Variovorax paradoxus: one gene and its partner. Each later gene encodes a partner of the first gene's protein in a complex. Links are inferred from orthologs where the notes say so. Each region holds a gene or a part of one and is shown on either strand. Other genes may lie near its edges.

Region 1 (11,221 bases):
CAGCGGCGGCCGCGTTGTCGACGCAGAGGTACGGAAACAGCTCGTGGATGGCCATGGAAGGACCTGCCTTTCTTTCTTGAGTCGGGTGATGAAACGGGGGCCGTGGCGCCGATTCTGCGCAGCCCCGGCGCTAGCGTCTTGAAGGAATTTGACCTGCCGCACGGAGGGCCGGCACATGACGTGGCGAAGTCGCGCCTGTCTGCCGCCAAGCCTGCGGCGACAGGCCGGCCAGCGTGGAGAACTCGCGGCTCAGGTGCGCCTGGTCGCTGTAGCCTGCGGCGAACGCGATGTCGGCCCAGGCGCGCGCGGGATCGTCGGCGGCCAGCGCCAGCACACGGTCGAAGCGCATCACGCGGGCGTATTCCTTGGGCGCGAGCCCGATCGACGCACGGAACAGCGCAATGAAGCGCCGGTGGCTGTAGCCGCTGTGTGCCACGAGCGTGGCGATCGACGCGGGTGTGTCATGGGTCATCTGCCCGAGCGAGGCGGCCACGGCCGGGTGCAGGCCGCGCGGGCTGGTGCGGGGCAGGGCGACAGCGGCCAGGTGCTGTGTCAGCAAGGCTTCGAATACGTCCAATTGCCGGGCTGGGTCGTCACACGATGCATGCAACTGTTCAAGCGCATCGGCGGTCTGGCGCTCGCCCCACAGCGCGTCGAGCGGCGTGTGGCGGCCACTCAGCGCGTCTTCGGGCGCGCCCAGCAGCAGGCGGGCGGCACCGGGGTGCAATTGCGCGCCGACCGAGCGTGTCGCCACCGACACATCGCGCAGGTAGAAAGCGGCACGCGCGCCGCCGACGATCGCGTAGCCGACCGTGTGGCCGCGCAGGTCGCGGGTGTCGTCGAAGAGCCGCAGCGGCGGCCCTGAAAGCCGGAAGACGAGGTGCATGCCACCCGTGGGCAGCATGTGTTCGCGCGCGCCGGTGCGTGTTGGGGGTTCGCCCTCGGGCGCCGAGGCCCACAGCAGCCGCAGGAAGGGCCGCAAATGAGGGGACGGGGGCCGCGTCAGCTGCATGGCGCGACGGGCCCCGGAAAGGGCGGGCGGGTGACCATCGGCGCATTGTGCGCCGAGGCCCCGCTTCGCCCGGGCTGCTTACTTGCTCGTTGCGAGGCGCTTCTGGATGTTGGCTGCGCGGTCGCCGGAGGCCGGGTGCGAGCTGAGCATCGAGCTCTTGCCGCCGTCGAGCTTGGCCAGCTTCTGGAACGCGGTGACGAGGCCTTCGCGCTTGAGCTTCTGCGTGGTCAGCAGGTCGAAGGCGTAGTTGTCGGAGTCGGTTTCCTGCGATTGCGAGAACTGCGCGTTGACCAGCTTCTCGGCGAAGTCGCCGATCTGCGAGGACGACAGCTGCGTGATCGCCGCATTGCCGGTGGCGCCGGCGATGCCGCGCGCGGCCGACACGGCGTAGGCGGTCTGCATGGCCTTCTTGCTGTGGCCCAGGGCGACGTGGCCGATCTCGTGGCCGATGATGCCGCGCAGTTCGTCGTCGTTCATGAGGTCCATGAGGCCGCTGTAGACGCGGATGCAGCCGTTGCCCATGGCCCAGGCATTCACGTCCGTCGTGAGGTAGACCTTGTAGCTGGCGGGCTGGCCGCCGATGGTGGTCGGCAGGCCCTGGCGCACGCGCTCCAGGCGCTTGCTGTAGGCATCGGTCGCGGGGGCGACCTTGGAGCTCTTGTCGAGCTCGGCGCACGACTGGTTGGCCAGTGCCTGCACGTCGCCGTCGGTGAGCGACATGGCCTTGAAGGCGCTGCCGCCGGCGCCCGCGAGCGCGTTCGAATCCAGGTTCTTCATGCCGCCGCAGGCGGACAAGGCCGCAGCGGCCGTGAGGGTGATGAGCAGATGACGCATCGAGAAAATCCTCCCTTTATTTTCGGAGCCCGAACTCTATCCGCAATGCGCGGGTGATCCGGCCAAGGCCGTCGATATCGCACGGAGAATGTCACGACCGTTAAGGGTTCCTCGCGGGGCGCTAGCATCTGCACATGAGCAAGCCTTCCACGACCCTGATCCACCATCCCTACACGCCGCCGGCCACTTTCGCCGCGCCGCAGCCCGGCGTGTTCAAGGCCTCGACCGTGTTCTTCGCCGACGTCGCCGCCATGCGCGCGCGCGACTGGAAGACCAAGGCCGGCTACACCTACGGCCTGCACGGCACGCCCACCACCTTCACGCTCGAAGAACGCCTGGCCACGCTCGAAGGCGGCACCGAATGCCTGCTCGTGCCGAGCGGACTGGCCGCGATCTCGCTGGTCTCGTTCGCGTTCCTGAAAACCGGCGACGAGGTGCTGATTCCCGACAACGCCTACGGCCCCACCAAGGCGCTGGCCACCGGCGAGCTTGCGAACTTCGGCATCACGCACCGCCTGTACGACGCGATGAATCCGTCCGACCTGGAAGCCAAGCTCTCGCACCGCACGCGGCTGGTGTGGCTCGAGGCCGCCGGCTCGGTGACGATGGAGTTCCCCAATCTGCCGGCGCTCGCCGAGGTCTGCCGCGAGCGCGGCGTGATGACCGCGCTCGACAACACCTGGGGCGCAGGCCTGGCCTTCGCGCCCTTCGATTTCAACGGCACGGGGCAGGGCGTCGACGTGTCGGTGCATGCGCTCACCAAGTACCCGAGCGGTGGCGGCGACGTGCTCATGGGCAGTGTCGTCACGCGCGACGAGCGGCTGCATCGCGCGCTCAAGCTCACCCACATGCGCATGGGCTTCGGCATCGGCGTGGGCGACGTCGAAACGCTGCTGCGTTCGCTGCCGAGCATGGCGCTGCGCTACGGCGCACACGACCGCGCGGCGCGCGAGCTGGCCGGCTGGCTCAACGGCTGTGAAGAGATCGCGCAGGTGCTGCATCCTGCGCTCGAGGATTCGCCGGGCCATGCCAACTGGCGCGCGCTGTGCGGCGCCACCGACCTCGCCGCGGGCCTGTTCTCGGTGGTGTTCGACGAGCGCTTCAGCACCGAGCAGGTCGACCGCTTCTGCGACAGCCTCAAGCTCTTCCGCCTCGGCTATTCGTGGGGCGGCCCGATCAGCCTCGTCGTGCCCTACGACATCGGTTTGATGCGCGACGCCAGCGTCGCCCGCTGGCCGTACAAGGGCACCCTGGTGCGTTTCTCGGTCGGCCTGGAAGACGTGGACGACCTGCGTGCCGACCTGCAACAGGCATTGCTGCAGATGTAAGCAAAGCGCCGGGCCCGGGCCGTCGCCGGGCTGGGGGTGCACCGTTATCGCTTACAGTAGGCCGAATCGCAGTCACCCTGACTGCCTCGCCTGAAGGAAAAGCAGTGGCAACACCCAATTACGGCTACGAGAAGCGTCAGAAAGAGCTGGCCAAGAAGAAGAAGAAGGAAGAAAAGCTTCGAGAGAAGGCGAACCGCAAGCTCAGCCCGAGCAGCGACGGACTGGCGCCCGGAGATCCGGAGACCGACGTGGCATCGCTCGAGCGCGATCCCCCCACGGTGCCCGAGCTGCCGACCAAGAACGGGTGATTGCCCGTTTCCCGCACCCCCGGACATAGAAAAGCCGCAGCAGGCGAAGGCCTGCTGCGGCTTTTTCTTTGATCGCGCCAGACGCGATCAGGGCGGCTACTTGGGCAGCAGCTTGCGCAGCTCCGGCCAGACGTTGTCCAGGATCTGCGGCTGCGCCGCGGCGGTCGGGTGGATGCGATCGGCCTGGAACAGCGTCATGGCGTCGGGCGCATCGGCCACGCCCTTGAGCAGGAACGGCACCAGCGCCGACTTCGTCGTGCCCGCCACCTTCGCGAACACAGCCTCGAAGCGCCGCGTGTAGTCGCCGCCGTAGTTCGGGGGCACCTGAATGCCGACGATCAGCACCCGCGCGCCCGCGGCCTGCGCGGCCTTGGTGATCTGCAGCAGGTTGTCTTCGGTGTTCGAGAGCGGCAGGCCGCGCAGGGCGTCGTTGGCGCCGAGCTCCAGCACCACGTGGCTGGGCTTGTGCTGCGCCAGCAGGGCGGGGAAGCGGGCGCGCCCGCCGGAGCTGGTGTCGCCGCTGATGCTGGCGTTGACCACCGAGGCTGCGATCTTCTGCTGCGCAAGCCTTTTTTCCAGCAAGGGTACCCAGCCTTCGCCGCGCTTGAGGCCGTACTCTGCGCTCAGCGAATCTCCGAGCACGAGGATCACCGGCTTGCCGGTCGATGCCGCCTGCGCCTGGGCCGCAGCACCCGTCCATGCCCCCGCGCTGCCGAGCGCGGCGGTGGTCAAGATAAAGTCACGTCGATTCAAAACGAAAAGCCTTTCATGTCCCAACCTCCGTCTGATGCCATTGTCGCCGTCGAGCATGTCTTCAAGTCCGTCACCGACTCGGCCGGCACGCTGGACATTCTGCAGGACATCCATTTCACCCTGGGCGCGCGGGAAACCGCCGCCATCGTCGGCGCCTCGGGCTCCGGCAAGAGCACCTTGCTGTCGATCATTGCCGGACTCGACACGCCCACGCGCGGCACCGTGAAGCTTGCGGGCGACGACATCTTCGCCATCGACGAGGACGAGCGCGCCGCGCTGCGCGCCCAGCGTGTGGGCTTCGTGTTCCAGAGCTTCCAGTTGCTGGGCAACCTGAGCGCCCTCGAAAACGTCATGCTGCCGCTGGAACTGGCCAACCGCAAGGACGCGCGCAAGGCCGCCACCGAGATGCTGGGCCGCGTCGGCCTGGGCCAGCGCCTGGGCCACTACCCCAAGGTGCTGTCGGGCGGCGAGCAGCAGCGCGTGGCGCTGGCGCGGGCCTTCGTGGTCCAGCCGGCCCTGCTGCTGGCCGACGAGCCCACCGGCAGCCTCGACTTCGCGACCGGCGAGCAGGTCATGAAGCTGATGTTCGACCTGAACCGCGAACTGGGAACCACGCTGGTGCTGGTCACGCACGACCGCAGCATCGCCTCGCAGTGCGAGCGGCGCATCACCATCGAGGCCGGGCGCGTGGCGCTCAACGAAAAGACACCGGAATCGACCGTCGCCCAGGCCGCCTGAGTCCGTAGAAAGACAGCGCCCGGCTCCCGCGGCGCTCCCCTGAACACGAGGAGAGTTCATGACCCAGCTTCCCCCCGAAGCCATTGCCGCGCTGGAGCGCGGCAACCTGATCGAGGCCATCAAGATCGTGCGCGATCGCACCGGCATGGACCTCAAGTCGTCCAAGGAAGCCGTCGAGCGCTATGCCAACAGTGGCGCGCTCATCACCGGCGCGCCGGCCGATTGGCAGGAAGGCGACTGGGGCCGGGGCGAGGCGGCCGCCGAGACGGGCAACGGCATGCAGGGCAACGGCCCCGCCGCGGTGCCGGCGGCCGCACTCGCAGCCCTGGCGCGGGGCCAGAAGGTCGAGGCCGTGCGCCTCACGCGCGAGGCCACCGGCCTGGGCTTGGCCGAGGCCAAGCAACTCGTCGAGGCGCACCAGAACCCTGCCGTGGGCGACTTCGGGCACCTGCCGTCGAGCGCGGCGGTGAACCCGATGGCCGAGCCGGGCCGGGTGACGGGCGGCGGCTTCAAGTGGCTGCCGGTCATCGTCGTGCTGCTGATCGCGGCCGCGGCGTGGTCGTATTTCAAGGGCGCCTGAGCGCATGATCGTTCCCCAGTTCTGGGCCGAAGGCCGCATCCAGGAGCGTGTGGGCAGCCAGCAGTTCACCGTGCGCCGTTTCGGTTGGTCCGACGACAGCCCGTTGGCCGCACAGGCCCATGCCGACCAGCGCACCCGCGAGGCGTTCGACCGCATCGTGGTGGGCGGCGAAAAACTGGAGCGCCGCGAGCGCAAGCTGGCCTACAACGGCGCCAACGGCATGCCGATCCGCGAGGAGATCGTCGAACGCCAGGGCGACACCGTCGTCACCCGCAACGGCTACGGCGCGCGCTGCCTCAACACGCCCGACGTGCTGTTCGTCGATGTCGACTTCGAGGGCCCAGGCTCACGCGGCAGCGCACGCGGGTTGACGGTGATCGGCGCGGCATTCATCGGTGCGCTGGTCGCGGGCTACGCCACGCGCTCGGCGATGGCCGGCGTGGCCGCCTTCATGCTGGTGGCGGCCTTCGGCTTCTGGCGCGCCCACAAAGAGGGTCTGCCCGCGGTCGAGGACAAGAGCGATCCGCTGGCGGGTGCCCGTGCGCGTGTCGAGCGCTTCATCCACCAGCATCCCGACTGGCACCTGCGCCTGTACCGCACGCCGGCCGGCCTGCGCGTGCTGGCGATGCACGATGTCTTCGCACCGTCCGACGCCGCCGTGACCGACGCGTTCCAGACGCTGGGCGCCGACAAGGTCTACGCGCGCATGTGCCGCAACCAGAACTGCTTTCGCGCCCGCCTGAGCGCCAAGCCCTGGCGTGTGGGCATCGGCGAGCACCTGAAGCCTCAGCCGGGCGTCTGGCCGGTGTCGCCCGACCGGCTGCCCGCCCGCGATGCCTGGGTGGCGCGCTACGAAAAGGCCGCCGAGGGGTATGCCGCCTGCCAGTACCTGGGGAGCGTGGGCAACACGCTGAAGGTGCACATGAACGCCCTGGTGGTGCAGGAACTGCACGACGAACGCACCCGCGCGAACAGCGGATTGCCGCTGGCGTGAGGGTGAAGGCGTCGCGCCCTTGATAATCGGGGGATGTCTTCCCCTAAAGTGATCTTCGGCTTCCATGCCGTGGGCGTGCGCATCAAGACCGCGCCGAAATCGGTGCTCGAGGTTCTGTTCGATGCCAGCCGGCGCGATGCGCGCATGAAACAGTTCATCGCGCGCGCGCAAGAAGCCGGCGTGCGGCTGGTCGAGGCCGACAGCCTGCGCATTGCCAAGCTGGCCGGCAGCCACGGCCACCAAGGCGTGGCGGCGCGGGTCGAACCCACCGCGCAAATCCATTCGCTCGACGAACTGCTCGAAGGCCTCGAAGAGGCCGGCACCGTGCCGCTGCTGCTGGTGCTCGACGGCGTGACCGACCCGCACAACCTCGGTGCCTGCCTGCGCGTGGCCGACGGTGCCGGGGCCCATGCGGTGATCGCGCCCAAGGACCATGCGGCCGGCATCAACGCCACCGTCGCCAAGGTGGCGAGCGGCGCGGCCGAGACCGTGCCGTACTTCATGGTGACCAACCTCGCGCGCACGCTCAACGAGCTCAAGGAACGCAGCATCTGGTGCGTGGGCACCAGCGACGACGCACCGGGCACCATCTACCAGAGCGACTTCAAGCGCCCGCTGGCGCTGGTGCTGGGCGCCGAGGGCGAGGGCATGCGCCAGCTCACGCGCAAGACCTGCGACGAACTCGTCAGCATCCCGATGGCCGGCGCGGTCGAGAGCCTGAACGTGTCGGTGGCCAGCGGCGTGTGCCTCTACGAGGCCATGCGCCAGCGCGGCCTCTGAGCCTCACCTGAGGGCTAGCGGGCCAGCGCCCCGCGGCCCTTGCGGTGGAAGTACACCAGCTCCGCCGCACGCCGCATCGGCGCCGTGCCGAGCAGGCGATTGAACATCCAGTCGCTCTGGAAGTGGTCGAAGGCCCAGCGCAACGTGCGCTTCATCAGGAAACGCGGGTAGCCGCGCACGAACCACGTGGCGGGGTCGTCCACCTCGCCGCGCACGAAGCGCGCCACGGCCTCGCCGGCACGCTCTCCGTGCTGCAGCGCCGTGTGGATGCCGCCGGCCGTCACGGGCGACACCATGCCCGCCGCATCGCCCACCAGCAACGCCCGTTCGCGGGCCACCACCGGCAGCACGCCGCCGCAGGGAATCATTCCGGCGCGCACGGCGACCGGTGGCGCGTCGCCGGGCGACACCACGGGGGCGATCTTGCGCAAGAGCGGGTCGAGCCGCAGCGCGCCCGTGTCGTGGTGCCCCATGCGGCGCGCCAGGCCGATCTGGCTCACGCCGACGCCGTCGAGCGCCCAGCCGATGTAGCCCGGTGCCAGTTGTTTGTCGATGAAGCAGTGCAGCAGGTCGGGCGCCATGCGCGCGCCCTGGTACTCGTGCTCCACGCCGTACAGGAAGCGCGTGTTGCGCGACAGGCCCAGCGCCTTGGCGACGCGCGAATGCGGGCCGTCGGCGCCGACGAGGTAGGTCGCGCGGATGCACGGGCCCTGCGCCACCGGAACCTCCCAGCGGCCGTTCACCCAGAGCGCCTGCTCGAACAGCGTGCCCAGGCGCACCTCGACGCCGCAGGCCCGGGTGGAGTCCACCATCCAGTCGAGCAGCGCGGGCGCGTCGGTGGCCCAGAACCAGTAGCCGGGCGCGTGCAGGTCGACGTGGTGCATGTCGGGTGCGTACAGCCGCACGCCTTCGATGCGGCGCACCAGCGCGGGCGGCACTTCGGCCAGCCATGGCACGCTGTCGACCGCATCCTTGACGATGATGCCGGTGGTGTGCAGCTTGGCGCCGGCGGCGGCTTTCTTCTCGAGCACCATCACGCTGAGGCCGGCCTTGGCAGCGGCGCGTGCGCAGGCCAGCCCGGCAAAGCTCGCGCCGATGACGAGCAGGTCGACCTGGGTGCAGGCCAGACCGGGGTCGGTCACGAAAGCCGGAGCGGGGCAGGGCGCGGCCGACGAGGAAGAAGAGGCTGGGGTGAGTGGGGAAAGGAGACAGGAAGAAGCGGCGTGCATGGGAAGCTGACTTGCAAAGCGCACCACGGGGTGTGGTGCGCCTGCGAAGTTAGCGACGCCATGTGCGTCGGGCGTGAAGCCTGTGTGAACTGATCTGTGAAGCCGGCGGGCTCGTTCAGGACGGGTCTTTGCTGCGCGTGCGGGCCACGGCGCTGAAGACGCCGATGCCCAGCAGGATCAGCGCACCGATGCCGATGTAGAGCGTAGGCACGCCGGCCACCGAGGCGCCCCAGGCGACCCCGGCCAGGAAGATCAGAAAGCCGATCATGTAAAGCGCAAAGGACATCGTGTGGCTCCGTTAGCTGAGATGCCTTGCAGTATCCCGACGCGCCCTGCTGTCCCAACCGGCCTGCACCGTCTCTGCGTGTGGGAGCTTGCCTACCGCGCGGGTACGGTCAATCGGGCACGGCGACCAGCAGGTAGCGGCAGGCGGCGCGCCTGAGCGCCTTGAAGACCAGCGGCCGGTCGACGCCGAAGTCGAGGCAGTCGCCCGGGGCCAGTTCGAAGCGCTCTTCGCCGTAGTCGACCTGCAGCGCGCCTTCGAGCATCCACAGGCTCTGCCGGTACGGCGTGCCGCTCCACCGCGGATAGCCGACCTGCGCACCGCGCGGCAGCTCGACCTCGACCAGCTCCACGCCGCTGCCCGCGCTGCGCTCGGCGACCTGCCGGCGCAAATAACCTGCCTCGGGGTCGCGCCAGACCTCTTGCATGGCCCGCGTGCGCAGCCGCTGCGGCTGCGCCTTGTCCTCGGTCAGAAGCTGCGCCAGCGAAACCCCGAGGCCGGCGGCGAGCTTTCCCAGCAGCACGGCCGTCGGGCTGCTCTGCGCGCGCTCGACCTTGGAGATCATCGCCTTGCTCACGCCCGACAACCCGGCCAGGTCCGCGAGGCTGAGCCCCTGGGCCTGGCGCAGCGCCAGCAGCCGGGTGGCGATGAGCGCGTCGATGTGGCCATCGGCCGGCGCTGTCGACGGGGTGGAAGGTGAAGTGTTTCCCATATGAGATTATTATTCTCTTATATTGAACGACAGAGAAACACCATGCGTCTCATCGCCTGCACCGAAGAAGCCCATTCAGGCGCCATCCTGGCGATCCTGAACGAGGCCATCGTCAATTCCACCGCGCTGTACGACTACAAGCCGCGCACGCCCGAGAACATGGTGACGTGGTTCGCCACCAAGCGCGCCAACGGGTTCCCGGTGATCGGCGCGGAAGACGAGCACGGCAAGCTGCTGGGCTTTGCCAGCTACGGCACGTTCCGCGCCTTCCCGGCCTACAAGTACACGGTCGAGCACTCGGTGTACGTCGATGCCGCGCACCGCGGCGAGGGACTGGGCCGCACCTTGATGGAGGCGATCGTGGCCGAGGCGATTGCGCGCGAGGTGCACGTGATGGTCGGCGCCATCGACGCATCGAACGCCGGCAGCATCGCGCTGCACGAGCGCCTGGGCTTCACGCATTCGGGCACCGTGCAGCAGGCCGGCTTCAAGTTCGGCCGCTGGCTCGACGTGGCGTTCTACCAGCGCATCCTGGCGACGCCGCTGAACCCGGTCGACGGCTAGCCGAGGCTCAGGCCGGCGTCTCGGCGCTGGCGCGGTCGAGCATGTCGATGGTGCCCGCGTCCAGCTTGAGCTGCGTGGCCACCACCAGCTCTTCGAGCTGCGCCAGCGAGGTCGCGCTGGCGATGGGCGCCGTCACGCCGGGCCGTGCGATCTGCCACGCAATGGCGACCTGGCCCGGCTTGGCGTTGTACTGCTGAGCCACCTTGTCGAGTGCGTCGAGGATGCGCAGGCCGCGCGGGTTCAGGTATTTCTTGGTGGTGTTGGCGCCGCGCGCGCTCTTGGCCGCATCGGCCTCGGTGCGGTACTTGCCGGTGAGAAAGCCCGCCGCCAGCGCGTAGAAATTGATCACGCCCACTTCGCGCTTGATGCACAGCGGCTCGAGTTCGTCTTCGAACACCGCGCGGTCGTACAGGTTGTACAGCGGCTGCAGGCTTTCGTAGCGCGCGATGCCCAGGCGTTCCGACACGTCGAGCGCCTCGGCCAGCCGCGGTGCCGTGTAGTTCGAGGCGCCGATGGCGCGCACCTTGCCCTCCTTGATGAGCGCGTCGAAGGTGCCCAGCGTGTCTTCGAGCGGCGTGTTCGCGTCGTCGTCGTGCGACTGGTACAGGTCGATGTAGTCGGTCTGCAGGCGCTTGAGCGAGGCGTCGACGGCCTCGCGGATGTACGCGGGCGACAGGCCCACCTTGCCTTCGCCCATTGGCTTGCCGACCTTGGTGGCCAGCACCACGCGGTTGCGTTTGCCGCTCTGCTTGAGCCACTTGCCGATGATCGTCTCCGATTCGCCGCCCACATGGCCCGGCACCCAGGCCGAGTAGACGTCGGCGGTGTCGACGAAGTTGAAACCGGCGTCGAGCCAGGCATCGAGCAGCTTGAACGAGGCCGCCTCGTCGACGGTCCAGCCGAACACGTTGCCACCGAAAGCGAGGGGAGACACCCGAAGGCTGGAACGGCCGAGCGGACGAAGTTGCGACATGGCAGAGGGCTCCTGAAAGAAAAAAGTGTGCAGAAGGGAAAGGTGTTCAGACGAAGCCTACCGCGCCCAGCGCCGCGCCGCAGCCCAGCAGCCACAGCAGGTGGATGCGCGTGCGCCACACCACCAGCGCGGC
Region 2 (16,523 bases), 2.3 Mb from region 1 along the record:
TCTGTTCCCGATGACGAATAGCCCGCCGCTGCAACTGCAGCCCGCCCTTTCCGCCGCCGCGAAGAAAAAGCCGGCGTCCGCCGCGCGCGACCAGACCGCGATGGAAGAACTCTTCAACGCCCTGAGCCACGGCCTGGGCCTGTTGCTGGCGATTGCCTCGCTGCCCATCCTGGTCTACAGCGCTGCCCAGAAGGGCCAGGCCGCGGCCGTGGTGGGCGCGTCGCTGTTCGCGGGCACGGCCATCGTGCTGTACCTGATCTCCACGCTGTACCACGCGCTGCCGATCGGCCGTGCCAAGGCCTGGTTCAACCGGCTCGACCACGCGGCCATCTATTTGTTCATTGCGGGCAGCTACATGCCCTTCTTGTTCGGCGTGCTGCGCGGGCCCTGGGGCTGGACGCTGTTCGGCGCCATCACCGCCGCCGCCGTGCTCGGCGTGAGCGCCAAGCTGTTCAACCGCCTGCAGCACCCGCTGTGGTCCACCGGCCTGTACGTGGCGATGGGCTGGATGGCGCTGATGGCGGCGGTGCCGCTGTACGAGCGCATGTCATCGGCCGGGCTGGCCTGGCTCGTGGCCGGCGGGCTGTTCTACACGGCCGGGGCTGTGGTGTTCCTGTTCGACAACAGGGTGCGCTACGCGCATTCGGTGTGGCACCTGTTTGTGCTGGCCGGCAGCACCTGCCACTTCTTCGCCGTGCTCTGGCACGCGCACGGCTGAGCAATCTTCCTCAGTAGTGGGGCGGGAGTTCGTCGCGCAGGTTGCGCGCGCCCCCGTCCTGCCCTGCGTTCTGGCTCTGCAGCCGCAGCTGCGCGACCTGCAGGATCAGGCTGTCGATCTGCTGCTGTTGCCGGTAGATCGTCATGTTCAGCTGCTCGAGCAGGTCTTCGGCATAGCTCGACTTGATCTCGAGGTCGTTCAGACGCTCTGTCACGTCGTTCGGTGAATGTTCCATGGGGCTATTGGACAGGAAAGCGGCGCAGCGTCTTGCGAAGGCCGCGAGCCCCCATCCCGGCCTTCCCCCGGAAGGGGAAGGAGCAAGGCAGTCCCCTCAACAGGCCGGCGACTCCAACGCCGCGGCGCCAGCGTCGGCATGCGTCTCACCGCGCAGGAACACAAACACCACCACCGCCGTCAACACTGTCACCCCCGCCAGCACGCACAACAGCGCTCCGAACGCCGCGCCATACGCCTGCAGCAGCCCCGCGCGTTCCATGCCCGGCAACAAGGCCAGCGCCTGCGCCAGGTCGCCCGTCGCCACGCGCTGTGCCGCCTGCGACACCGCCACGGACGAAGACGACGCCGACCCCAGCTGCAGCGCCACCAGCGCCGTGAGCCCCGCCCCACCAGCGCCAACGCAATCCCTCCCCGCGACCCGCACGGTGTTGAAGATGCCCGACGCCATGCCCGCCCGTTCGCGCGGCACCACGCTCACGGCCAGGCCGTCCATCAGCCCCCAGGGCAGGCCGATGCCCGCACCGATCAACAGCAGCGGGCCCACGAGGCCGTGCAAGGGCGTGCCCGGCGCGCAGCGGCTCAGCCACACGAGCCCCACCGCGCACACCAGCAGCCCCACGGCCGAGATCACGCCCGTCGAGAACCGGTGTGCAAGCCATGCCGCGAGCGTCGGCACGATGAGGATCGGCCCCGACAGCGCGAACATGAAACCGCCCGCCTCCAGCGCGCTGCGCCCTTCGAGCCCGATGAAGCGGATCGGCAACAACACCAGCAGCACGACAAAGCCATAGGCCGGCGCCGCGGCCAGCAGTTGCACGCCGACGAAGCGCGGAAAGCGGAACAGCGACAGGTCGAGCATCGGGTGCGCCACGCGCCGTTCGATGGAGATGAAGGCCGCGCCCATCGCCAGCGCGCCGGCCAGCGCCGCGAGCACCCACGGGCTGCCCCAGCCGCTGTCGGGCGCCTGCAGCACGCCCAGCGTGAGCAGGCTCAGCGCGGCCGTGAAGCTGAGCGTGCCCGGCACGTCCAGCCCCATCGCCCGCGGATTGCGCGACTCGCGCATGCGCGGCGCCGCCAGGCACAACGCGACGAGGTTCACGGCGCCGGGGCTCAGCATCACGGCGTGCCAGCCGACGGTGTCGGCCAGCCAGCCCGACAGGATCGACCCGCACGACAGCCCCACGCCGAACGAGGTGCCGATGAGGCTGAACGCCCGCAGGCGCGCGGGCCCGTCGAACAGCTGCGCCAACGCCGCCGTGCCCGCCGCGAAGGCCGCCGCCGAGCCCAGCCCCTGCACGGCGCGCGCGAGGTCGAAGGCGACGATGCCCGGCGCCAGCGTGAGCAGCGCACTGCTCAGCGCCACCACCGCCAAGCCCAGCAAGAAGACGCGCTTGCGCCCGTACGCATCAGCCAGTGCACCGGCCGCCATCAGCGTGGCGCCGAAGCTCAGCATGAAGGCGTTGGTCACCCAGTTGAGCTGCACCGGCGTGCCGCCCAGCGTGTCGCGGATCGCGGGCAGCACCACGGCCGGGCCGGTGAAGCTCAGTGGCATGCCGAGCGCGGCGAGGCAGACGGCAGCGAGCAGCCAGGCTTTGTGGGAATCGGGGGAAGACATCGGGAGGGCTTTCACGCGGAGGAAGACAAAAGGGGAAATGCGTGAAGTGACGATAAAAAGGATTCAATGAAACGAAAATAGGCCCTCTGATCCTCACACTGCCAACCCAAGGTTGCCAATCAAGCCCATGGACAGCTTCAGCGGACTCGAATCCTTCGTGCGGGCGGCCGACCTGCAGAGCTTTGCGCGGGCGGGCCGCGACCTGGGCATCTCGGCCTCGGCCGTGGGCAAGAACGTCGCGCGGCTCGAGGCGCAGATGGGTGTGCGCCTGTTTCACCGCACCACGCGGCAGGTGCGGCTCACGGCCGAGGGCGCGATGTTCCACGAGCGCTGCCGCCGCATCCTCGACGAGCTCGGCGATGCGCGCGCCATGCTGCAGGACGCCGTCGCCACGCCACGCGGCCGCCTGCGCGTGAGCCTGCCGACCATCGGCTACCGCTTTCTGCTGCCGATCCTGCCGGCGTTCAAGGCGCGCTATCCCGAGATCGAACTCGATCTCGACTTCAACGACCGGCTGGTCGACGTGGTGGCCGAAGGCGTCGACGTGGCGATCCGCAGCGGCGAGCTGGTCGACTCACAACTCGTGGCGCGCCGCCTCGGCCCGTTCAGCTTCGTGCTCGCGGCCTCGCCGGCCTACCTGGCACAGCACGGCGTGCCGCAGGTGCCGGCCGACCTCGCCCGCCACCGCTGCCTGCGCTACAAGTTCGTGACCGGCGGAAAGATCGAAGACTGGGACCTGCCCGGCCTGCCATCCCAGTTGCCGCCGGGCCTGGTCTGCAACAACATGGAAGCCATGCTGGGCGCCGCGGTTGCGGGCCTGGGCATTGCGTACATGCCCGACTTTCTGGCGCGTGATGCGTTGCGCCGCGGTGAGCTGCAGAGCGTGCTGGCGCCGCACCTCGTGCGGCGAGGGCAGTTCTCGGCACTGTGGCCATCGAGCCGGCAGTTGTCGCCGAAGGTGCGGGCGTTTGTCGACTTTGCGGGTGAGCACATGTTCAGGGGCGACGGCGCAGACGCACAAACGACCTGAACCCGATTCAGACCACAATCCGGCTGATTCACGGCACCCACGGGACGCGCAATGAGCTCTTCCATGCAGATCAAATCCATCGACGATCCCGAGCGTCATGCCACAGAGGTCGTGAAGCCGCTGTTGGTCGGCTCCGACAAAGCACACGAAGAAGCGCCCGTGCTGCTGAAAGTCCTGGTGCTCGGCAGTCACGAAATCGAGCAGAACCAATTCAGGTCTTCGGATGAGGTGTTCGCTGAACTGGACCAAGAAGACACGAGCAGTACTTCCGCATGAAGCGCTCAACGGACCGGCGCGACATCATGTTCGCGCCCATCCTCTCGCCCCGCGACATCGACACGATGTAGCGGGAATTCCTGCAAGGCACCACGCATTGACGCGGGTGCCGGACCGGATCAAGCGACAGCTTCAGCGACGACTCTTGGCTCGGCGGACACCACCTCGACCTGCGGGGCGCTGTCCTTGGGCGGCGCCTTTACAGGTTCGCTTCCCATCCGGCTCAACGCCAGCGCCACCTGCAGCGGATACAGCGTGCGCGGATCGCCCTCGGCCTTGTTGCTCACCGTCGTGCCATCGGCCTCGCTCATGCGGGCCGTGCGCACCGCGTCGAGGCGGTGGGTCGGCACCATGAACGGCGAGTGCGTCGTATAGAGGGTCTGGTTGCTGAAGTCATGCTCCAGGTGCGCCAGCAGATCGGCCTGTGAATGCGCGTGCAGGTGCAGACCGGGCTCGTCCAGCAGCAGGATCGCATCGCTCGCGCCCTTCGTGTCCGCGAAGAAGGCGATGTAAAACGAGAAGAACCACTGGAAGCCGCGGCTGCGTTCGTCCAGGTTCACTTCCACCTCGTAGGCAGCGTTGGGGTCGGACACCAGCGTCTCCAGGTGCTGCCCGTCGAGGTTGAAGCGGACCTTGAGTTCGCGGTCTTTCCAGACGCGGCGGATTTCCGACGTGACGACCGAGCCCGCACGGTTCACCAACTGGTTGCGCGTCGCCAGATCGTTCTTCGCCAACAGGTCCTGCAGCTGCTGCGGGTCGAGCCCCGCCACCTGGCACAGCTTCTCGAAATTGCGCTCGCCGGCCGTGCGCTCGCCCCAGCCCTTGCGCGTGAGGTACTCGGCGATGTTCTGGCGGCCGGGCAGCGAGGCGTAGTCCTCGACGTAGATGAAGCGCGGCAACTTCTCCAGCACCCAGGCGCGGGCGCGGGCCAGCGCGGGCTGGTCGTTGTCGATCGTGCGTGCCAGCTCTTCGAGCTCGGTCAGCATCTGCGCCTGCTTGTCGGCGATTTCCGCGCCGGCCGTGGCCAGCGCCTGGCGCAGGGCCTGCAATGCCAGCAGTGCGCCGGCCGACCACTTCACGAAGTCGGGGCTCGGGATCATCGCGGCGTCGAAGGCGTCGCCCTCCTGTTCGAGCGGCGCCTTCAGTTCGTCGGCGACCTTCTCGGCCGCGGCTTTCACGGCGGGCACGATCTTGCGGACCTTGGCCTTGATGTCGCTCACGTCGATCGACAGCGGGCCCATGCCCTCGAAGCCGGTCGTGCGCGTGGCGCCGTAGCCGCGGCCAGCCGTGACCTGGCGCACGCCGGCGGCGCGCGGCAGGATGGAGGCGAGCGCCAGCTGCTCGGAGGCGTCGAGGTCCCAGCGCGTGTGCACGACGGGGGTGTCGTCGGTGCATTCGTCGAGGCGGCGGTGCCGCGGAAAGTCCTTGATGGGGCTGAGTGCCGTGAGCCCGTCGGTCGGATTCAGGCTGTGCAACGCGCGCAGCAGGTTCGATTTGCCGCTGTCATTTCGGCCGAGGATCGCGGTGATCTGGGAGGAATCGATGGAGCCGCTGTCGTGGATCGAGCGATAGTTGGTGATCTGGAATGACGCCAAGCGCATGCAGGAATTTCTCTTCTGAATTGGATACGGGGCCGGGGAATGTATTGCATCCCCGGCCCCGTCCTGCCGATCGCGGAAGAAAAAAACTGTACGAGCCTGTCGCGGTGCGGCCCTACTCGGCCGCGCGGCGCAGCGTGTCGACCACCGGCCGGCGCAGCACATCGCGCAAGCCCCACCACCCCGCCGCCAGCGCAAGCACCGCACCGGCCAGCGCGCCCGCGACCGGCACGAGCGGCGACGCGGTCCAGGTGAACTCGAACACGTAGCGCGCCAGCCCCCAGCCGATCACCGAAGCGACGATGCTCGCGAGAAAGCCCGCCAGCAGGCCGACGCCGATCAGCTCGGCGCGCTGCACCTGCCGCAGCAGGCTGGCGCGCGCGCCCACGGCGCGCATCACGGCGAATTCGCGCGCACGCTCTTCACGCGTGGCCGTGACGGCCGCGAACAGCACCACCAGCCCGGCCGCGAGCGTGAAGCCGAACAGGAACTCGACCGCGCGGATCACCTGGTCGAGCACGCGCTGCACCTGGTTGATGGTGGCACTCATGTCGACGTTGGTCACGTTGGGGAAGCTGCGCACCAGCGCGTTGTCGAAGCCGCGCGTCTCGGGCGCGCGGAAGGCGCCCATGTAGGTCACGGGCACATCGGCCAGCGAGGCCACGGTGTACATCACGAAGAAGTTGGCGTGCAGCGAGCCCCAGTCGACCTTGCGCAGCGAGGTGATGCGCGCATCGTTCTGCATGCCGCCGATGTCGAAGCGCAGGGTGTCGCCGAGCTTCAGGCCCAGCGTCTCGGCCAGGCCTTCTTCCACGCTCACCTCGTTCTTCGCCTCGGGCGTCCAGGTGCCGGCGGTGACGGCGTTGTGCGCGGGCGCGGCGGTGCTGTTGCTCAGGTTGAACTCACGGTCCACGAGGCGCTTGGCGCGGTCCTCGGTGTAGTCGTCGGGCGTCACGGGCTTGTCGTTGATCGCAACCAGCCGGCCGCGGATCATCGGGTACCAGTCGAACTTGGCGACGCCCGCGTCGCGCAGCGTCTTCTGGAACGCGTCGCTCTGCTCGGGCATCACGTTGATGACGAAGCGGTTGGGCGCATCGGGCGGCGTGGCCTTGCGCCAGCTCGCGACGAGGTCGGTGCGCAGCAGCACGAGCAGCACCAGCGCCAGCAGGCCCACGGCGAGCGCGCTGACCTGCACCACGGCGTACGCCGGCCGCGCCGAGATCTGCCGCGTGGCCAGCACCAGCCAGCGCGGCGCAGTCGTTTCGTTGACGCTGCGGCGCAGCACCTTCACCGCCAGCCAACTCAGGAGCGCGAACACGGCCACGGCACCGGCAAAGCCGCCGACCGCGATGAGGCCCAGCTTGATGTCGCTGCTGGCCGCCATCAGCAGCGCCGCAAAGCCCGCCACGCCGATGCCCAACACGGCGAGCGATGCAGGCTTGAGCCCGCCCACGTCGCGGCGGATCACGCGCAGCGGCGGCACGCGCGCCAGCTGCAGCACCGGCGGCAGGCCGAAGGCGAACAGCAGCGTGAGCCCCATGCCCAGGCCGAAGGCCACGGGCCACAGCGTGGCAGCGGGCAAGGCGGTTTCGACCAGCCCGGCCAGCAGCAGCACGAACACATAGTGGACGGCGAAGCCGATGGCCACGCCGATGGCGCTGGCCACGGTGCCGATCATGGCGAACTCGAAGGCATAGGCCGCGGCGATGGTGCGCTGGCTCTGGCCGAGCACACGCAGCATCGCGCAGTCGTCGAGGTGGCTGGCCGCGAAGCCACGCGCAGCGAGCGCCACGGCCACGGCCGACAGCAGCGCCGCGAGCAGCGCGACGAGGCTCAGGAATTTCTCGGCGCGGTCGAGCGTCTGGCGCATCTCGGGCCGGCCGCCCTCGAAGGAGTCGAGCCGCACGCCGCGCAGTTCGCCCTTCTTGATGGTCGCCTCGGCCCAGTCGCTGAAGCGCTTCACGGCGGCATCGTCGCCCGCCACGGCGTAGCGGTAGCCCACGCGGCTGGCCGGCTGCACGAGGCCGGTGCGTGCCACGTCGGCCTGGTTGAGCATCACGCGCGGAGAAAAACTCATGAAGCCCGCGCCCCGGTCGGGCTCGAGCGTGATCACGCGGCCCACGCGCAGCCCGGTGTCGCCCAGCAGCAGCGTGTCGCCGACCTTCAGGCCCAGCGAGTCGAGCAGCGAGGCATCGACCCACACTTCGCCCGAGGCCGGCACGTCGCGCGTCACCGTGCCCGCGCCTTCGGCCGTGGTGGCCGTCTGCAGGTTGCCGCGCAGCGGATAGCCCGGCGTCACGGCCTTCAGGGCCACGAGCTTGCTGGCGCCGCCCTGCGCCTCTTCGGCCCGCGCCATGGTGGGAAAGCCGAAGGTGCCGGTGCCCGCAAGGCCGAGCGATTGGGCCTGCGTGATGAATGCTTCGGGCGTCGGGTTGTCGCTCACGATCACCGCGTCGCCGCCCAGCAGCTGGCGCGCGTCGCGCTGCAATCCGCCCTGCAGCCGGTCGGCAAAGAAGCCGACCGCCGTGAGCGCGGCCACGGCCAGCACCACGGCCACGATCAAGAGGCGCAGCTCGCCGGCGCGCAGGTCGCGCCAGAGCGTGCGCCAGCCAAGGCGAAGGGAAGCATTCATAGGCGCGAACGATAGCCGACGCCTACCGGCACTGGCGGACTCAAGGGTTATTTGTGCCGCGCTGGAACTCTGCCCTTGTCTTGCTCCTTCCCCTCCCGGGGGAAGGTTGGGATGGGGGCACGCGGCGCTCGCACGAGGGCTGTGCCTCATCGAATGCCGCTGGCCCCCACCCCTGCCCTCCCCAGAGGGGAGGGAAATACAGGGCGCCCCGGACCCTTGTCTTGCTCCTTCCTCCCGGGAAGGTTGGGATGGGGCACGCGGCGCTCGCACGAGGGCCGTGCCGGATCGAACGCCGCTTGCCCCACCCCTGCCCTCCCCAGCGGGGAGGGAGAAACACGGGGCCCTACGGCAGCACGACGAGGCCCGGCGCGCCGGCCTCGACGCGCCCGATCACCGCCGCCTGCCCGAAGCCCTCCTTCCGGAAGATCTCCAGCACCGCCTCGGCCACTTCAGGCGCGCAACTCACAAGCAAGCCCCCCGACGTCTGCGGATCGGTCATCAGCGCCTGCGCCGTCGCCGGCAAGCCTTCGTGCAACTGCACGTCGCCGCCGTAGCCCGCCCAGTTGCGCCCCGACGCCCCCGTGACCAGCCCACCGGCCGCCATCGCGATCACGTTGTCGAGCAGCGGCACGCGCGACCATTCGACCACTGCGGTGAGCCCCGCGCCGCGTGCGAGTTCGAGCGTGTGGCCGGCCAGGCCGAAGCCGGTGACGTCGGTCAGCGCATGCACGCCGTCGAGCGCCGACAGCGCGATGCCGGGCGTGTTGAGCTTGGTCGTGTTCTCGATCAGCTGGCGGTAGCCGGCCTCGGACAGCTGCTGTTTCTTGAGCGCCGCCGACAACACGCCCACGCCCAGCGGCTTGCCGAGCACCAGCACGTCGCCCGCCCGCGCGTCGGCGTTGCGCCGCACACGCTTCGGGTGCACCAGCCCCATCGCGACCAGCCCGTAGATCGGCTCGACCGAATCGATGGTGTGGCCGCCCGCAATGGGAATGCCGGCCGCGCGGCACACGTCCTGCCCGCCGCGCACGATCTCGGCGATGACCTCCACCGGCAGTTCGTTGATCGGCATGGCGACCAGCGCCAGCGCCATGATCGGGCGCCCGCCCATCGCGTAGACGTCGCTGATCGCGTTGGTCGCGGCGATGCGGCCGAACTCGTAGGGGTCGTCCACGATGGGCATGAAGAAGTCGGTGGTGGCGATCAGCGCCTGCTCGTCGTTGAGCCGGTAGACTGCCGCGTCGTCGGCGGTCTCGATGCCGACCATGAGTTCGGGCGGAATCAGCCCGCCCCCATGGTGGCGCAGGATCTGCGACAGCACGCCCGGCGCGATCTTGCAGCCGCAGCCGCCCCCATGCGAGAAGCTGGTGAGCCGCAGCGGCGCCAACGGATTCAGGAGCTTGGAAGGTGCGGCTTCGATCATGGCGGCGGGTCGGTCGAATGGAACAAGCCGCAATTATCGAAGCCCGCGCCACCGTCTGCCTGCGCACCCGAACACACCCTTTTCTTTCTTCTCCACTGAACGCTTCACCCACACCATGCAAACGAAACAAACCGTGTCCCGGCTGGCGATTGCCCTCGCCCTGTCCCTCACCGCCGTGGGCGCCTTCGCCCAGGGCGTGCTGCGCGTGTCGGCCATTCCCGACGAGGCGCCCACCGAGCTGCAGCGCAAGTTCACGCCGCTGGGCGACTACCTGAAGAAGGAAACCGGCATGGACGTGCAGTTCACGCCCGTGACCGACTACGCCGCCGTGGTCGAAGGCCTGGCGACGAACAAGATCGACATGGCCTGGCTCGGCGGCTTCACCTTCGTGCAGGCGCGCATCCGCACCAACGGCGGCGCGGTGCCGATCGTGCAGCGCGCGGAAGACGAGGTGTTCACCAGCAAGTTCATCGTGCCGATCGACAGCCCCGCCAAGACCCTGGCCGACCTGAAGGGCAAGACCTTCGCCTTCGGCGCGCCCTCGTCCACCTCGGGCAGCCTGATGCCGCGCTACTTCCTGCTGCAGGCCGGCATCAACCCCGAGAAGGACTTCAAGACCGTCGCGTTCTCGGGCGCGCACGACGCCACCGTGGCCTTCGTGGCCGCCTCGCGCGCCGAAGCGGGTGTGCTCAACGCCTCGGTGTGGGACAAGCTGGTCGAGTCGAAGAACCCCAACGCCGCCAAGGTGCGCGTGCTCGCGACCACGCCGACCTACTACGACTACAACTGGACCGTGCGCCCGGGCATGGACGCGGCGCTGCAGAAGAAGCTGACGGATGCGTTCCTGAAGCTCGACCCGGCCAACCCGGCGCACAAGGAGATCATGGCGCTGCAGCGTGCGAGCAAGTTCATCCCGACGAAGTCGTCGAACTACGACGGCATCGAGACGGCGGGCAAGTCGGCGGGACTGATCAAGTGACTTTGAGCGTGGGGGCTTCACCCTCACCCCAACCCTCTCCCGCCAGCGGGAGAGGGGGCCCACAGCCGGGCCCCGCTTTGCTCCCTCTCCCGCTGGCGGGAGAGGGCTGGGGTGAGGGAACGGCGCAAGAAAGACCTGCAGCGTGAGCTTCTCCCTCGAGGCCATCAGCGTCGTCCACCCCAACGGCCAGCGCGCGCTGGCCGGCGTGACGCTGGCCGCGAACAACGGCGAGCGCATCGCCGTCATCGGGCCCTCGGGCGCGGGCAAGACCACGCTGCTGCGTGTGCTGGGCGCGGCGCTGCGGCCCGGCGAGGGCGAGGTGCAGGCGCTGGGCCAGCACCCGTGGCGGCTGCCGGCCCGCGCGCTCAAGCAGCTGCGCGCGCGCATTGGCACCGTGCACCAGGCGCCGCCGATCGCGCCGCGCCTGCGCGTGGTCACGGCCGTGCTCGCGGGCCGGCTCGGCCAGTGGTCGGTGCCACGCGCGCTGGGCTCGCTTTTCTATCCGTCCGACATCGCGGGCGCGCACGAGGCGCTGGCCCGGCTCGCGCTCGAAGACCGGCTGTTCGACCGCTGCGACCGCCTCTCGGGCGGTCAGCTGCAGCGCGTGGGCATCGCGCGCGTGCTGTACCAGCGCCCCGCGCTGCTGCTGGCGGACGAGCCGGTGTCGGCGCTCGACCCCACGCTGTCGCATGCGGCCGTGGGCCAGCTGGTCGCGCAGAGTGAATCGACCGGCGCCACGCTGGTCGCGTCGCTGCATGCGGTCGACCTGGCGCTGCGCTGGTTTCCGCGCATCGTGGGCATGCGCGACGGGCAGGTCGCCTTCGACCTGCCGGCCGCCGAAGTGACGCCGGCGCTGCTCGAGGCGCTCTATGCGAGCGAAGGCGGCGTGGCGACGCAGGGGCCGCTGCCGCTTGCGCAGCCGGTCGGCACCGCCGAGCCGGCCTTCCATCGGCCGGACTGCCCGTGACGGCCACGACCACGTTGTCGTCTCCCGCCCTGCGCGATCCGCAGGCAGGCCGCCGGCTGGCCGGCTGGCTCGCGGCGCTGGTCATCGCGTGGCCGATGCTGGCGCTCTCCGAATTCAAGCCGTGGGCGCTGTTCGGCAGCGGGCAGCTCGCCGTCATCGGCGGCTTTCTCGCGGGCTTCTTTCCGCCCGACGGCTCGCCGGCTTTTCTCGCACTGCTCGCCAAGGCCACGCTCGAGACGCTCGCCATGGCCACGGCCGGCACGGCCATGGCGCTGCTGATCGGCGCGCCGCTGGGCTTCGTGACCACGCGGGCGCTCTCCATCTCTCGCATCGGACCCGGCCCCGGCCGGCTGCAGGCCGGCATCGTCCGCCAGGCGGCGCGCTGGCTGCTGATGGTGCTGCGCGCCATTCCCGAAATCGTGTGGGCGCTGCTGTTCGTGCGCGCGCTCGGGCTCGGACCCGCGGCCGGCGTGCTGGCGCTGGCCATCACCTACGGCGGCATGCTGGGCAAGGTCTACGCCGAGATCCTCGAATCGACCGACACGCGCCCCGCGCGCGCCCTGCTCGAAAGCGGCAGCGGCCGGCTCGCGGCGCTGTGCTATGGCCTGCTGCCGCACACGGCGCAGGAGCTGGCCTCGTACACCGTGTACCGCTGGGAATGCGCGGTGCGCGCCTCGGTGGTGATGGGTTTCGTGGGCGCGGGTGGCCTCGGGCAGCTGATGGACCAGTCGATGAAGATGCTCAACGGCGGCGAGGCCAGCAGCATCCTGCTCGTGTTTCTCGCGCTCGTGCTGCTGGCCGACATGCTGAGCAACGCATTGCGAAAGCTGCTGGCATGACGACGCTGCCACCACGCCCCCCTCTGTGCCTGCGCTGCTGGCTCGCCGTGGCGCTGATCGCCGCCGCGGTGGTCGCGAGTTTTGTCTACCTGGGCATCGACTACGGCGCGCTGGGCTCGGCCGAATCGCTCCGGCTGATGGCCAAGTTCATCGCCGAGTTCTTCCCACCCGACGTGTCCTCCGAGTTTCTCGCCAAGGTCGGCCACGGCGCGCTGCAGACGCTGGCCGTGTCGGCGCTGGGCACCGTGCTGGCCGCCGTGGCGGGCGCCGTGCTCGCGCTGCCGGCCTCGGGCCGCACCGGCGGGCCGCTGCGTCATGGCGCGCGCTTCGTGCTCAACTTTTTGCGCAGCGTGCCCGAACTGGTGTGGGCCGCGCTCATGGTGCTGGCCGCCGGCATCGGCCCCTTCGCGGGCGCGCTGGCATTGGCGCTGCACACCACGGGCGTGCTCGGCCGCCTCTTTGCCGAGGCACTGGAGAACGCACCACGCGAGCCCGAGCAGGCGCTGACGCTCTCGGGCGCCGGCCCGGTCGCCGCCTTCAGCTACGCCAGCCTGCCGATCGTGCTGCCGCAGTGGGTGGCCTACACGCTCTACCGCTGGGAAATGAACATCCGCATGGCGGCCGTGCTGGGCTTCGTCGGCGGCGGCGGGCTGGGGCAGCTGCTGTACTTTCACCTGTCGATCTTCCAGCAGCAGCAGGCGATGACGGTGCTGATCGCGATGTTCGTGCTGGTCACCTTTGTCGACTTGGCGAGCGCTCGCTTGCGCAAGGGCCTTGGCCCCGCCTACGCCTGAGACCTGCGGCGACAATCGGGGCATGAGGTCCCTACTGCCATGAGTCATCGCCAGCCCGTGCGGATCGGCGACCGCCACGCCTTCGACACGCTGATCGACGCCCGCTCGCCGGCCGAGTTCGCGCTCGACCACATCCCCGACGCCATCAACTGCCCGGTGCTCAACGACGAGGAGCGCCACATCGTCGGCACGGTCTACGTGCAGACCGGCGCCTTCGAGGCGCGCCGCATCGGCGGCGCGATGGTCGCGGCCAACATCGCGACGCATCTGCGCGACACGTTGGCCGACCGGCCCGAGAAGTGGAAGCCGCTGGTCTATTGCTGGCGCGGCGGCATGCGCAGCGGCTCGATGGTCACGTGGCTGCGGCTCGTGGGCTGGGACGCGCAGCAACTCGCCGGCGGCTACAAGAGCTTTCGCCGCCATGTGATCTCGCAGATCGATGCGCTGACGCCGCAGCTCGACCTGCGCGTGGTCTGCGGCGCCACCGGCAGCGCCAAGACGCGCGTGCTGCACGCGCTGGCCGAACGCGGCGCGCAGGTGCTCGACCTCGAAGACTTCGCCAACCACAAGGGCTCGCTGCTCGGCGCGCTGCCGGGCGTGGCGCAGCCTTCGCAAAAACACTTCGAGACGCGCATCGCGACCGTGCTCGAAGCCATCGACCTTTCGCGTCCGCTGTATGTCGAGGGCGAGAGCGTGCGCATCGGGCGGCTGTCGCTGCCGCTGTCACTCGTCGCGCAGATGCGCGCCGCGCCGTGCATCGAGGTGGCGGCCACGCCCGATGCGCGGCTGGCCTACCTGCTGCGCGACTACGCCTACCTGGGCGACGACCGCGCGGCGCTCGCCGAAAAGATGGGCGTGCTGAAGGAAATGCAGGGCAAGGAAACGGTGACGCGCTGGCAGCAGTGGGCACACGACGCCGACCTGCCGCACCTGTTCGCCGAACTCATGTCGCTGCACTACGACCCGCACTACGAGAAGTCGCAGGAAACGCACTTTCGCGCGTGGGCGAAGCGCCAAAGCGTGGCGGCGTCCGACCTGTCGGATCAGGGCATCGAGGCTGTGGCCGACGCGGTGCTGGCGCTCGGCGATCCACCCGTCGCACCGAGCCCGTCGGCGTAAAGCACACCGCGCGGCGCGCGGCACAGCCCCCAGAAACGCAGGCCGCTGAGCTCGGCCATGCGCACGCCCATCGCGGTCGGCGCCGAGATGGTCGCCATCGCCGCAATGCCCAGGCGCGCGCACTTGCGCACCAGCTCGTGGCTACCGCGGCTGGACATCAGCACGAAGCCAGGTTCATCGAGCCGATTCGCACGCGCGAGCTTGCCGAGCAGCTTGTCGAGCGCGTTGTGGCGGCCGACGTCTTCCATCAGGTCGGTCAGTTCGCCGTCGACCGTGGCCCAGGCCGCCGCATGGATCGCGCCGGCTTCGGCATTGAGCACCTGGCGCGGCGACATGGCGGCGAAGGCGCGCAGCACGGTGGCGAGGTCGATGCGTTCGATCCAGTCGCGCGGCGGCACGCGCTGCGGCGACAGGTCGAGCCCCGCGAAACTTTCGACGCCGCACACGCCGCAGCCGGTGCGGCCCGCGAGGCTGCGGCGCCGGTCCTTCAGGCGTTCGAAGCTGCGCGTGGCAATGTCGAGCTGCACCTCGATGCCGGGCATGCCTTCGGGCAGGCCGGCGTCGGAGGCATCGACCACCTGCACGTCGATGCCGCGGCAATCGGCGGCGCTGTCGAGGATGCCTTCGCTCAGCGCAAAGCCCAGCGCGAAGGCCTCGAGGTCTTGCGGCGTGGCCATCATCACCGCGTGCGAGACGCCGTTGAACACCAGCGCCACCGGCACCTCGGCGGCGAGCGTGTCGTCGCGCACCACGCCCTCGGGCGCGAGGCCGCGCTCGCCGAAGACATGCACGGCATGCCGCGCGAGCGGCGGCAGGGAGTCGGGTTCGGGGGTGTTTGTCATGGCCGCGGCCATTGTCGGCTCAGCTACGGTTTTCGTCAGCCGGCAGACTGTCGACCATCGCGCGCCCCGCGTCGGTGAGGTGCGCGACCCAGCGGTCGTCCAACTGCATCACGCGCACCCAACCAGGCCCGCGCACGCCGCCCAGCGCGGCATCGCCCATCAGCGTGAGCTGGCGCATGACCACGCTCGCGCCCTGCCCCAGCCGCTTGCCCAGGCGCGGCAGCGACATGCCGCCCTCGCCCGGTGCTTCGGCGAGCGTACGCAGGATCGCGATGGAAAAAGCGTCGGCGTCGAACCCCGAATCGCTCATGCCGCCACGGCGTCGACTTCCACCACGACCGGCGCCACATGCAGCGACAGCACCACGGGAATCGACTTGGACGTCGGCGTGCCCGCGTTCTCGGCCACCGACGACAGCGGCACCAGCGGGTTCGTCTCGGGGTAGTAGGCCGCGAGGTTGCCACGCGGGATGTCGTAGGCCACCAGCTTGAAGCGATCCGCACGGCGCTGAATGACGGCCCCCTCACTCGGCACTTCGTGTCCTCGCTGCCCCCCAAGGGGGGCCTCGCTTGCTTGGGGCGGCCCGGCGCGGCGCTCGGGCCCGTCGCTCCACACGGTCTGGATGTCGACCCAGTCGCCGTCCTTCATGCCAAGCTGGCGAATGTCGTCGGCGTGGATGAACACCACGCGGCGCTGGCCGAACACGCCGCGGTAGCGGTCGTCCATGCCGTAGATGGTGGTGTTGTACTGGTCGTGCGAGCGCGTGGTGAGCAGCGTGAACACCAGCGTGTCGCGCTGCGACGCAAAGCGCGCGCGGGCCCGGTGCGCGTGCGTGTCCAGCGGCACGGCGTGCGTGAAGAACACGGCCTTCTGCGACGCGGTGGCCCACACGCGCTCGCTCGCCGTGTTGCGCAGGCGAAAGCCGCCGGGGTGCGCCACGCGCGCGTTGAAGTCCTTGAAGTCGTCGAACACGGCTTCGATCTTGTCGCGGATGCGCGCGTAGTCTTCCACCAGCCAGAGCCACGGCGTCTTGCTGCGCGCGCCGATGGTCGCCGCGGCCAGGCGCGCCACGATGGCCGGCTCCGACAGCAGGTGCTCCGACGCGGGCGGGTTGATGCCCATCGAGAGGTGCACCATGCTCATCGAGTCTTCGACCGTCACGCCCTGCGGGCCGTTCGCCTGCATGTCGATCTCGGTGCGGCCCAGGCACGGCAGGATGAGCGCCTCGCGCCCGTGCACGATGTGGCTGCGGTTGAGCTTGGTGGTCACGTGCACCGTGAGGTCGCACTGCTGCAGCCCCTTCCAGGTCTGGTAGGTGTCGGGCGTGGCCGCCGCGAAGTTGCCGCCCAGCGCAAAGAACACCTTGCCCTTGCCGTCGAGCATGAGCTGGATCGCCTCGACCGTGTCCACGCCGTTCTCGCGCGGCGGCTCGAAGCCGAACACCTGCTGCAGCC

What was found.
Region 2: the proteins of GFK26_RS22335 (region 1) and GFK26_RS33190 are in contact, whole or in part, in a cryo-EM structure (PDB 9GE8), measured with the Escherichia coli proteins. The link is inferred for Variovorax paradoxus from one-to-one orthologs.

Annotation. Positions count from the first base shown.
Region 1 is NZ_CP045644.1:4,846,416-4,857,636, forward strand. Bases 2,397-5,334 are described here. They hold GFK26_RS22335 (arylesterase), read right to left. Parts: upstream 4,215-5,334; coding sequence 3,579-4,214; downstream 2,397-3,578. Other genes in these bases: GFK26_RS22325 (PLP-dependent transferase), read left to right, coding at 2,397-3,174; GFK26_RS22330 (hypothetical protein), read left to right, coding at 3,279-3,482; GFK26_RS22340 (ABC transporter ATP-binding protein), read left to right, coding at 4,251-4,973; GFK26_RS22345 (ribosomal protein L7/L12), read left to right, coding at 5,032-5,334. Outside these bases: GFK26_RS22310 (VOC family protein), read right to left, coding at 1-55; GFK26_RS22315 (helix-turn-helix domain-containing protein), read right to left, coding at 131-1,012; GFK26_RS22320 (M48 family metallopeptidase), read right to left, coding at 1,091-1,846; more of GFK26_RS22325, read left to right, coding at 1,981-2,396; more of GFK26_RS22345, read left to right, coding at 5,335-5,553; GFK26_RS22350 (hypothetical protein), read left to right, coding at 5,558-6,547; 23S rRNA (guanosine(2251)-2'-O)-methyltransferase RlmB, read left to right, coding at 6,581-7,327; GFK26_RS22360 (NAD(P)/FAD-dependent oxidoreductase), read right to left, coding at 7,342-8,469; GFK26_RS34045 (hypothetical protein), read right to left, coding at 8,672-8,842; GFK26_RS22365 (helix-turn-helix domain-containing protein), read right to left, coding at 8,952-9,551; GFK26_RS22370 (GNAT family N-acetyltransferase), read left to right, coding at 9,594-10,115; GFK26_RS22375 (aldo/keto reductase), read right to left, coding at 10,123-11,088; GFK26_RS22380 (chromate transporter), read right to left, coding at 11,135-11,221. UniProt on the Escherichia coli protein: TesA is a multifunctional esterase that can act as a thioesterase, lysophospholipase and protease.
Region 2 is NZ_CP045644.1:7,133,162-7,149,684, forward strand. What follows is about bases 5,349-8,467. They hold GFK26_RS33190 (ABC transporter permease), read right to left. Parts: upstream 8,107-8,467; coding sequence 5,590-8,106; downstream 5,349-5,589. Other genes in these bases: GFK26_RS33185 (AAA family ATPase), read right to left, coding at 5,349-5,477; selD (selenide, water dikinase SelD), read right to left, coding at 8,450-8,467. In the rest of the region: PAQR family membrane homeostasis protein TrhA, read left to right, coding at 11-718; GFK26_RS33165 (SlyX family protein), read right to left, coding at 729-953; GFK26_RS33170 (MFS transporter), read right to left, coding at 1,050-2,570; GFK26_RS33175 (LysR family transcriptional regulator), read left to right, coding at 2,698-3,600; GFK26_RS33180 (prevent-host-death protein), read left to right, coding at 3,664-3,876; more of GFK26_RS33185, read right to left, coding at 3,996-5,348; more of selD, read right to left, coding at 8,468-9,529; GFK26_RS33200 (putative selenate ABC transporter substrate-binding protein), read left to right, coding at 9,645-10,508; GFK26_RS33205 (phosphonate ABC transporter ATP-binding protein), read left to right, coding at 10,651-11,475; GFK26_RS33210 (PhnE/PtxC family ABC transporter permease), read left to right, coding at 11,472-12,314; phosphonate ABC transporter, permease protein PhnE, read left to right, coding at 12,311-13,108; tRNA 2-selenouridine(34) synthase MnmH, read left to right, coding at 13,148-14,227; formate dehydrogenase accessory sulfurtransferase FdhD, read right to left, coding at 14,152-15,069; GFK26_RS33230 (hypothetical protein), read right to left, coding at 15,089-15,379; GFK26_RS33235 (FdhF/YdeP family oxidoreductase), read right to left, coding at 15,376-16,523.